One region of the Sporosarcina sp. YIM B06819 genome, then DNA from elsewhere that is predicted to be linked to it. Evidence: riboswitches for the same ligand, from Rfam matches in the RefSeq annotation. Region 1 holds a riboswitch; each other region holds the start of a gene.
The links. A riboswitch is a leader RNA that binds a small molecule or an ion and turns the genes downstream of it on or off. The one in region 1 is predicted to bind preQ1.
Positions count from the first base shown of each region.

Region 1 (3,284 bases):
CTGGAGAAGCAACAGCCAAATCAATGAGCCATTCAAAACGCTTCAAAAGATGAGGGATCAGAACGGTATCATCTATTGTTGTCGTATCATCGTTTCCGACCTGTAAATAGAAAGGAACAGAAGGGTAGCGCAGATGGACTTCTTCCGCAAACTTGAAATCTGTTTCATCAAAAACAACAATCTTTAAACTTGTGTTTGAATCCGTTAATTTACCTATGAAAAGATCTAATTTGTCAAAATCCGTGATCATTTTTGAACTTGGTGGCTTCGGTGAAAGCGTGATGTCATCGATTTCCAACAGCCAATCTTGCCAAAAAGTCGCTTGTGTTTCGACCGCCACTTTCCATCCTTCTGCATGACAAAGTTCTACTAGTTCACCAATACCTTTATGAAGGGCTGGATTTCCACCTGAAATCGTCACATGCGAAAACGACTGTCCACCGATTGCTTTCAGTTCATCGATAATTTCTTGCGGGCGTTTTGAAACACTCTTGCCCGTTCCATCCCACGTGAAACTGGAATCGCACCAAGCACAAGAATAATCACATCCCGCCGTCCGGACAAACATCGTTTTTTGACCGATCACCATTCCTTCCCCTTGAATCGTTGGACCGAATACTTCCATGACAGGTATTTTCATGATAATTCCTCCTGTCCCGGGCGATAGACGACATAACTCGTCGGCGTTTCCCGAACGATCACTTGGAGGCAATTTGGACGATTTTCTCTTGTCAGAAGAACTGCCTGAATCGATTTCCAAATTTGTTCTGCCATTTGTTCAGTTGTAGGAAAGGCGTTTTGGAACTCGGGATGATCATTCAACACAGAATGGTCGTATTTTTTATGAATCAAATCTTTCAGTTGCTTGAAATCAATTAAAAAACCAAGTTCATCTAATTCATTTCCGCCAATCGTCACATTGATAAAATACGTATGGCCATGCATCACTTGGCATTTTCCGGCATCTTCATGGGGAATGTAATGCGCAGCTGAAAAATGCATGTCTTTGTTTAATTCAAATCGATAGTTGTGCTGCACTTGCGGATAAAATTGTTGCATCATATTGCTGCACCTGCAGTCTTTCGCGCTAGATATGCCGCAAGACCTTCATTGCGCAACACACATGCAGGGCATTCTCCACATCCCGTACTTGGAACGCCATTGTAGCAAGTAAGTGTCTTCTCCTGCACAAAATCAAGCGCACCCAGTTCGTCGGCTAGCGCCCATACTTCAGATTTATCTAACCACATTAACGGCGTATGGATAACAAAATTTCCATCCATGGCCAAATTCAACGTGACATTTAATGATTTAATAAAATTATCGCGGCAATCAGGATAACCGCTGAAATCCGTTTCACTCACACCGGTAATCAAGTGTCGTGCACCAATCGCATCTGCGTACACCGCAGCGAAGCTTAGGAACAAATGATTTCTTCCCGGAACAAACGTTGACGGCAATTCACCGTCTATTTCTGTCACTTCAATATCATCTCGTGTGAGCGCATTGGCGGATAACTGATTGATCAAATTCATATCCAATACTTTGAATGAGACACCGAGCTCCTCCGCAATTTTTCGAGCATGCTCGATTTCATCCGAATGCCGCTGCCCGTAGTCAAATGTTACTGTTGCGACTTCCTGGAAATTGTTCAATGCCCAAAATAGGCATGTCGTACTGTCCTGGCCGCCGCTAAAGACAACCAATGCTTTTTCATTTTTCATTTTACCAATCTCCTTAGTTTTTTATAGAGGGAGTTTTCGAACCTCTTTTTGAACCTTGTTTATCATATCATAGGTGGGCTGGGGGAACATAATCTTCGTACGCGTGGAACTAATTAGCCAATTCACTACAATTGAATAATAGTAAGATAAAAACCAGACGAATTGGCAGGTGTCTGATTTTTTTGTATACTTATCCGAATCTGTGGATTATTTGTCTTTGTTCGACGCACTGGTACCCTAAAAACTAGATTCGAAGTGAGGGCGCCTTACACGCGGTAGCCGAAGCCATAAGACTGGCAGTGGTTTTCTGCCTGGCATAGGCGAGAGGCATCCGCAAGCGCCGAAGCGTGATTATGGAAATCTCATTGTTCGTCCGATGGACTTTTTCAGTGGTCTCCAAGCAGTGAGGGGTTTTGTTTATTAAACTTTAAAGGTACTGATTACTTCTTGTAGATCCTGGGCCATTGAACTTAAAGCAATTGTTGAAGCTGATATTTCCTCCATTGAGGCATTTTGTTCTTCTACTGAAGCAGCTACGTTCTGTGTATTTCCAGCAGATTGTTCAGCGATAGAAGCTAGACTTTCCATTGTCTCTACCATACTTTGTGAGCTTGAATTAACTTGCTCTATAATAGCAGAAACCTCCTGCGCTTCTGCGGTAACTTGTTCAATGGCCATTAATATGTCTTTGAAGACCTCACCTGTTTGATGAACCATATTAATACCTTCCCCAACAACGGATTTACCAAGATTCATAGATTGAACGGCATTCTCCGATTCAGCTTGGATCTCTAGAATAAGATTACGGATTTGACCTGCGGCTTGTCCAGACCCCTCGGCTAACTTTCTAACTTCATCGGCAACGACTGAAAACCCTCGGCCGTGTTCCCCAGCCCGCGCAGCTTCAATCGCAGCATTTAAAGCTAAGAGATTTGTTTGATCAGCAATCTGAGTGATCAATTCAACGATTTGACCAATTTCCTCTGATTTTTCACCTAAGGCGTTAATAACCTCTCTCGTTTCACTTACGGACTGTTGTACAAGATTTATTTGTTCAACGGTCCGGGTAACCACAGTATTTCCAGCGAATGCTTTTTCGCTTGTAGAGGTCGTTAAATCTGCGACGGATTGAATAGAAAATGCAACCTGATTCATCCCATTTGAAATTTCTTTGACTGCTTGGGAAGCTTCTCTTGCATGGGAAACTTGCGTTTCCGTACCTAAAGCTACCTCTTGAATGGCAATTGAGATTTGTTCAGTTGCTTTACCGGTCTGTTCGGCACCAGCAGAAAGTTGTTCTGATGTTGCCGCCACTTGTTCGGCATCTAAGCTAACTTGTTGGATCAATTGACGAAGATTCATTTTCATTTGGTTAAAGGATTTTGCAAGATTCCCTATTTCATCTCGATTTTTCACCTTTATGTCCTCTTGAGCCAAATCGCCAGATGCGATTCCTTCTGCCACCTTTTCAATTAATAAAATTGGTTTCGTAATCAATCGAGTAATGATTACGCCTATTAAAATCGCCAAAATAATAGCAATCACACTTAAGGTAAGAAC
Region 1 is NZ_JAWLIQ010000009.1:136,852-140,135, forward strand. It holds gene queE (7-carboxy-7-deazaguanine synthase QueE) at 1-640, opposite strand, end outside; gene queD (6-carboxytetrahydropterin synthase QueD) at 637-1,062, opposite strand; gene queC (7-cyano-7-deazaguanine synthase QueC) at 1,059-1,724, opposite strand; PreQ1 riboswitch class I at 1,732-1,775, opposite strand; gene R2B72_RS07715 (HAMP domain-containing methyl-accepting chemotaxis protein) at 2,145-3,284, opposite strand, start outside.

Region 2 (3,284 bases), on a different contig from region 1:
GTTAGTGTAATAGTAGACAGGTGATATCGGTAGATCCTCCATAAAGATTGCTTCCGCTTTACGTAACAATTCTTCACGAGCAGCCGGATCTGTTTCGACTCTTGATTGTTTTAACAATGCTTGATAATCGCCATTTTCCCAGTTGGTATAGTTGTTTCCACCAACAGTTTCGAAAATCTCTAAGAAGTTGATGGCATCATTGAAGTCCGCAAGCCACCCCATACGACCAACTTGGAAGTTGCCCGCTCCCATAGAATCAAGATAGACAGCCCACTCCTCATTGTGGAGCTCTACACTGACGCCAAGGTTCTCTTTCCACATATCTTGTACGGCTTGTGCGATGGCACCATGTGCTTCACTTGTGTTATAAGAAAGTTTAACGGGTGGTAATTCCTTTAATCCTAGCTCTTCCAATCCCTTTGCCAAGTATTTCTTCGCTTCTTCTGCATCATTATCATTAAAGTAGCCTTTTGCATTCTCTGCAAAGATAGAAGGTGGTACCAATGCCATCGCCGGTTGTTGTGCGGCTTGCGTAATATTCGTGACAATGCCTTCACGGTTGATGGCCATTGCAAATGCTTTACGAATATTTGCGTTTGTAAATGGCGCTTCTTTTGTGTTAAATGCATAGTAATACACGCCAGCAAGTGTAGAAATATTCAATGAACCATCATTTTTGTATGCCGGAATTGCTGCCAAAGGAATGGAATCTGTTGGTGAACCTAACCAATCCAATTCTCCTTGGTCATACATTTGTTTTGCTGTGTTTTCATCTGCAATCATGAGCATCGTAATCGTTTCAAGTTTAACTGTATCTGCATCCCAGTAATCAGGGTTTTTCTTTAAGACAATAATGTCTTTATGTTTCCATGTGTCCATCAAAAATGGGCCGTTCGTTACATAATTCGCCGATACATCATGTGCCCAATCTTTATTTGCATCCACTACTTGATGATTGACAGGAAAGAACGTATAGAACGCTGTCAATTCAAGGAAGTAAGCTGTTGGCTGTTCCAACTCGACGACCAATGTTTGATCATCCACTACTTTAATACCTATCTCATCTAGCGAACCGCCTTGTTCTTTGGCAGCTTCCGCACCTTTAATCATATACATTTGGTAAGCGTAATCTGTTTCAGCATTTGCTGGATCCAGTACCCATTTCCATGCATACTCAAAGTCTTTCGCTGTTACCGAATCACCATTTGACCATTTTGCATTTGGACGAATTTTGAATGTGTACGTCAATCCGTCTTCAGACATTTCAACCTTTTCAGCCATCGCTTCTTCTACTTTCCCTTGTTGGTTCACACGCATTAAGCCTTCAAATGTTTGATTTAATACCGCACCAGAAGTTGTATCTGTCGCAAGACCCGGGTGCAAAGAAGGTGGCTCTGTCTTAATGTTTACATTTAGTTTCTGTTCTCGGGCTGGCGTTGGTTCTTCTACCTTTTTTGTTTCTTCAGTAGTAGCTTCGGTATTTTCTGTTTTAGCCGGTTCTTCCTTTTCTTTGCTAACCCCTTTTTTTCCTCCATTACAAGCAGCTAGTAATAAACTCATCACAAACACTAAAGCTAAAAGCAAGTACCATCTTTTCGACTTCATAATGAACCCCCTCATATTTTTTCTTGTTCCAGTAAACTGGATTTCTTCTCTCGTAGTACAAGTCATTATATTGCTGATAGTCCAATGAATATTACTAGACTAGAAATATTCTTTGATTCGCGGGCAATACTTCTTTAAAAAGGTTGAAGTGGCGAAGCTACACCTCTAGTAGGTATGCGTTTGAAACATATACAAAGTAAAAAGACTGTGATATGCTGTTATGCAGGCTTTTCGCCACGTGGTTCATCAACCATCCCACGCAAAAAAACTAGGAGGAATTAAATAATGAAAGTCAAAACGTTGGCAACCAGCGGGATTATCGCTGCTTTGTATGTTGCCGTCACTTTACTAGTAGCACCATTCGGATTCACAAATGTGCAATTCCGTATATCGGAGATGTTCAACCATCTCGTTGTCTTTAATAAGAAATTCATTTTCGCTATTGTACTCGGTGTTTTTGTAGCGAATTTATTTTCACCACTTGGATTGTACGACTTGGTTTTTGGAGTAGGTCAATCGCTCATCGCGTTGACGATTACGATTTTCTCTGCGAAATTTATTAGTGGAATCGTCAAGCGGATGTTTTTCAATACAGCCGTGTTCACATTTTTAATGTGTATCATTGCATTTGAACTAAATCTTGCTTTGGAATTGCCGTTCTTATTCACATGGTTAACCGTTGCAGTCGGTGAATTTGTTGTGATGATCATCGGGGTTCCGATCATGCTTGCGTTAAATAAACGACTAAACTTCGAAAAACTTATCTAAACTTTATTCAGTAGGATATAAATCCCTACTGAATAAAGTTAGCGACGTCTGCATGACCTACAAGGAAGGATGCAGTTCAATCCTTCCTCTCTGTAGACCTCAAGCTCAATTCAAAATCTGGACGCAAATACGCCGAGGCGTATTTGAATATCCTCTCTATTTCACTGTTCGCACTTGAGGTAGAGGGGATTTTTTAAGGAGATGCTCCATGTATATAACTATCGAAGAAGCAGCCGAACACTTAGGTATGCCTGTCATACAAATCCAGAAATATGTGCTGGAAGGTCGGATTCGCTCCGTTCATGACGGCGAGCAGTTTTTGATTAATAAAGCCCAATTTGGTCTTTATTTTGAGCAGCTTGAAGCGTTAAAACAGCAAATCGATGACTGGCGCAATGAACCACTTCCTCCAGATCGTGATATCAAGGATGAAGACTGACAACGTACTTGTCCGACAGTATTGCTGTGTTCAAACAGCAGGGAGCTTCGTAAATCGGATAAGTCAAAGGTCCTGAAATGACGATAACTCTACCCAATTGATCGATAAGTTTCTCCAAATGATCGATAACCTTTAGCAATTGATCGTTAATGACTTCGAATTGATCGTTAACCGCTTGTGATTGATCGATAAGTTTTCAATTGATTTCACAACATAAAACAAACCGCCAAAGGAGGATTATCCCTTGGCGGTTTGTTTTATGTTCAACTTATGATATAACAGCTGGTTCGCGTTTGCCGATAATCTGCAAAAAGTCGCCAACCATCGCACTGCCCGTTGGATACATCCCTGCTCCCGGACCGATAAGTGTCAGCGAGCCGAGGTGATCGGTGTCTACAATAATTGCGTTGTCTATGCCATCAACACCGTGTAGTGGATGATCAGAACCAATTAGTACAGGACCTACACTACC
Region 2 is NZ_JAWLIQ010000005.1:99,365-102,648, reverse strand. It holds gene R2B72_RS03280 (peptide ABC transporter substrate-binding protein) at 1-1,605, opposite strand, end outside; PreQ1 riboswitch class I at 1,838-1,883, shown strand; gene R2B72_RS03275 (QueT transporter family protein) at 1,891-2,373, shown strand; gene R2B72_RS03270 (excisionase family DNA-binding protein) at 2,582-2,812, shown strand; gene R2B72_RS03265 (homoserine dehydrogenase) at 3,081-3,284, opposite strand, start outside.
Region 2: linked by a shared signal. The riboswitch ahead of R2B72_RS03275 (QueT transporter family protein) and the one ahead of queC (7-cyano-7-deazaguanine synthase QueC) in region 1 are both predicted to bind preQ1.

Region 3 (3,284 bases), on a different contig from region 1:
CTCCGCGCCCTAAATTTCCGTATCCCGCAATACCCACTCTAATTGTCATTGTTCATTTCCCCTTTCACAATTCCTCTATCTTACGATTTTAGCGTTCTGGCAAATGAAAAGCTATCATTATTATCGTTCACAAACTTACCTTTTCCAATCAGGCATAAAAAATGGTAAGGTAGAAGACGGTATATTCAAATGAAAAGAGGCTTCATTATGCGTGGTTTTGTCTATCTGATTGTATTTTTCTCGTTCTTTGACTTATTTTCACAATTACCTGTTATGAGTCCATTCGCATTGTCTCTTGGTGCATCGCCATTTTTAATAGGACTTGCCGTTGGTATGTATTCATTCTCTAACACAATTGGAAATATAATTTCAGGCTTCATGACCGATAAAAAAGGACCCTTTATTATTCTAATGATTGGACTTTTTGCAGCTGCATTATCACTTTTCCTTTATTCTTTCGCAACTGGACCTCTATCATTACTCGCTGTCCGTTTTGTCCATGGATTTATGGAAGGACTGATTGTCCCAGCGGCTTTCACTTTCCTTGCAAATCGTGCAGAAGAATCGAAACGTGGTAAAAGCGTGGCTATTTCCGGGGCATTTGTCGGAATGGCTGCCATCGTTGGCCCAGCCTACGGAGGGATTGTTGCTGCTAAGACAAGTACCCCTTTCATAATGGCTGTCAACGGCGGCATCATGCTTGTGCTAGCCACAGCTGCTTTCTTTGTCCTCCGCTCATTTACATATGTTAGCAAGCATTCTACTAAACGAGGACAGAACTTTAAAGTCAGGTATTTATTTCGTCACCCAGGTATGGTACGTGCATTTGCCGGGGCATTCTTTTTAATGTTTTCACAAGGCGTACTGGCACTTGTGTTGCCACTGAAAGTGGAAGCACTTGGCTTTGATACAAAAACGAGTGGAATGTTACTGAGTACATTTGGTGTTGTCGCCATTCTGATCTTTTTATTGCCCATTAACCGGATTTTTGACCGGGTTCGTCCGATGGTCACGTTAGCTTTCGGTATTTCTTTAATGGGAGTAGCTATGTTATTCCTGAGCCAAATTGAGCAATTAAATTACTTGTACATCGCGATGGCCATTTACGGGTCTGGATTCGCGTTTCTGTTCCCTTCCATCAACTCATTGCTCATCGATTCTTCTTCCGCAGAGTTCCGCGGGAAAGCATATGGCTATTTCTATGCCTTCTTCTCGATGGGTGTCGTTGCAGGTTCTAGTGTTATCGGGTTCCTTGACCTTACCTACAAGGGCGGTTTCATGTTGACGAGCATCATCTTACTGGCAGTTGCCTTATATACATTGCTCGGCATGAAAAAAACTAGGTCTATTGACAAAAGCTCATCGTTAGGTTAATGTCATAAACGAAATGAATACCCTGTTCGGGAGAGGTTCATAGCGACCCTCTATAAAAAACTATGGATGACGAGATTTACGCCATGTGCTTTCGATATGGCTCTTTTATTCGGCACCTATGGACCTCCCTGACAAATTATACGGGAGGTTTTTTTAATTGGCTGGAAGAGATGAAGCAACATTGTCCGACTTAACTTTGCTCGGCAATCAAAACACGAAGTACTTATATGAGTACAACCCTGGAGTACTAGAGTCGGTCGATAGTATGCATGTCAATCGCGATTACTTTGTAAAGTTCAACTGTCCTGAGTTTACATCACTTTGTCCGATGACAGGACAACCGGATTTTGCAACAATCTATATTAGTTTTATTCCAGATAAAAAGCTTGTAGAAAGTAAGTCGCTCAAGCTATATCTGTTTAGTTTCCGCAATCATGGCGATTTTCATGAAGATTGCATCAATATTATTATGAATGATTTGATAAAACTGATTGAACCGCGTTACATAGAAGTATGGGGTAAATTCACACCACGTGGCGGCTTGTCCATCGACCCTTACTGCAACTACGGGGTACCGGGCACAAAATATGAACAAATGGCCGATCACCGGATGATGAATCATGATATGTATCCGGAAACAATCGATAACCGATAAGAGGAGAGATAACAAAATGCTTTATTATTTAAATGGACTTTTCGTCGGGTTATTGATTTTATCTAACATATTGGCGGTAAAATTATTTAGTTTTGGCAGCTGGATTGTCTTACCTGCCGCAGTTATCGTCTATGTGTTCACTTATCCGATTTTAGATGTCATTACAGAAGTATACGGTAAAAAAGCCGCACATCGAACTGTATTAACCGGCTTTCTGACACAACTTTTTGCCATTATTTTTATCTGGATTGCGATTCAATTGCCCGCGGCGTCCTTTTACGAAAATCAACAAGCTTTCGAAACGATTTTCACTGCCGGATTCCGTGTAACGATCGCAAGCCTAGTTGCTTATCTCGTCAGTCAAAATCTTGATGTGCTGATTTTCAATAAACTGAAAAGCCGACACGGTGACAAGAAATTATGGATACGTAACAACGCTTCGACAATGGCTAGTCAACTTGTGGATACAACTATATTCATTACAATCGCGTTTTATGGAATTATGCCACTCGGCGCGTTACTAACTCTTATCGCGACACAATATGCGTTCAAATTTGTCGTGGCCATTTTGGATACACCTATTGTCTATCTACTGGTCTCGATTTGCAGAAAAAAAGAAGCTATACATGGTAGCAAATCAGTTCCTGTACAGATTTATTAACCATTACAAAAAGAGTAGGTGCATGTGCCTACTCTTTTTCATGTTCTTACTATCGTATACGCTTTAATTTCTTGCATAAACGCTTCGCCATAACGTTCCAGTTTGGCCTGTCCGACTCCATTCACCTCGAGGAAATCCTCTTCGGTAACAGGCATTCTCACCGCCATGTCTTGCAAGGATTTATCCGAAAAGACAACGAATGGCGGTACACCTGCGTCTTGTGCCAGTTGGCGCCGCAAGGCACGAAGTTGCTCAAACAATGGATTGTCGGCTGTAATTTGTTTCGTAATGACAGACACTTTGCGATGTACTTTCACGCCTCCCGTTAAGACATCCTTCCCCCGCTCACTAACATAAATAATCGGGAATGGCCCATTTTCGACCCCGAGATAGTTTTCCGAAATAATGAATTCAATGAAATCGGAGATATCTTTTGCACTCCGATCTTTCATCAAGCCATAAGTAGGTAGTTTTTCAAATCCGAATTCGAGCACTTTCTTATTACGGGACCCCGTCAATACTTGCGCGATCATGGTCTTGCCGAAGCGTTGCTTCATGCGGATGACACAGGACAGCACCTTTTGAACGTCTACC
Region 3 is NZ_JAWLIQ010000001.1:264,178-267,461, reverse strand. It holds gene R2B72_RS01300 (diaminopimelate dehydrogenase) at 1-49, opposite strand, end outside; gene R2B72_RS01295 (MFS transporter) at 208-1,374, shown strand; PreQ1 riboswitch class I at 1,401-1,444, shown strand; gene queF (preQ(1) synthase) at 1,532-2,029, shown strand; gene R2B72_RS01285 (queuosine precursor transporter) at 2,046-2,690, shown strand; gene recQ (DNA helicase RecQ) at 2,729-3,284, opposite strand, start outside.
Region 3: linked by a shared signal. The riboswitch ahead of queF (preQ(1) synthase) and the one ahead of queC (7-cyano-7-deazaguanine synthase QueC) in region 1 are both predicted to bind preQ1.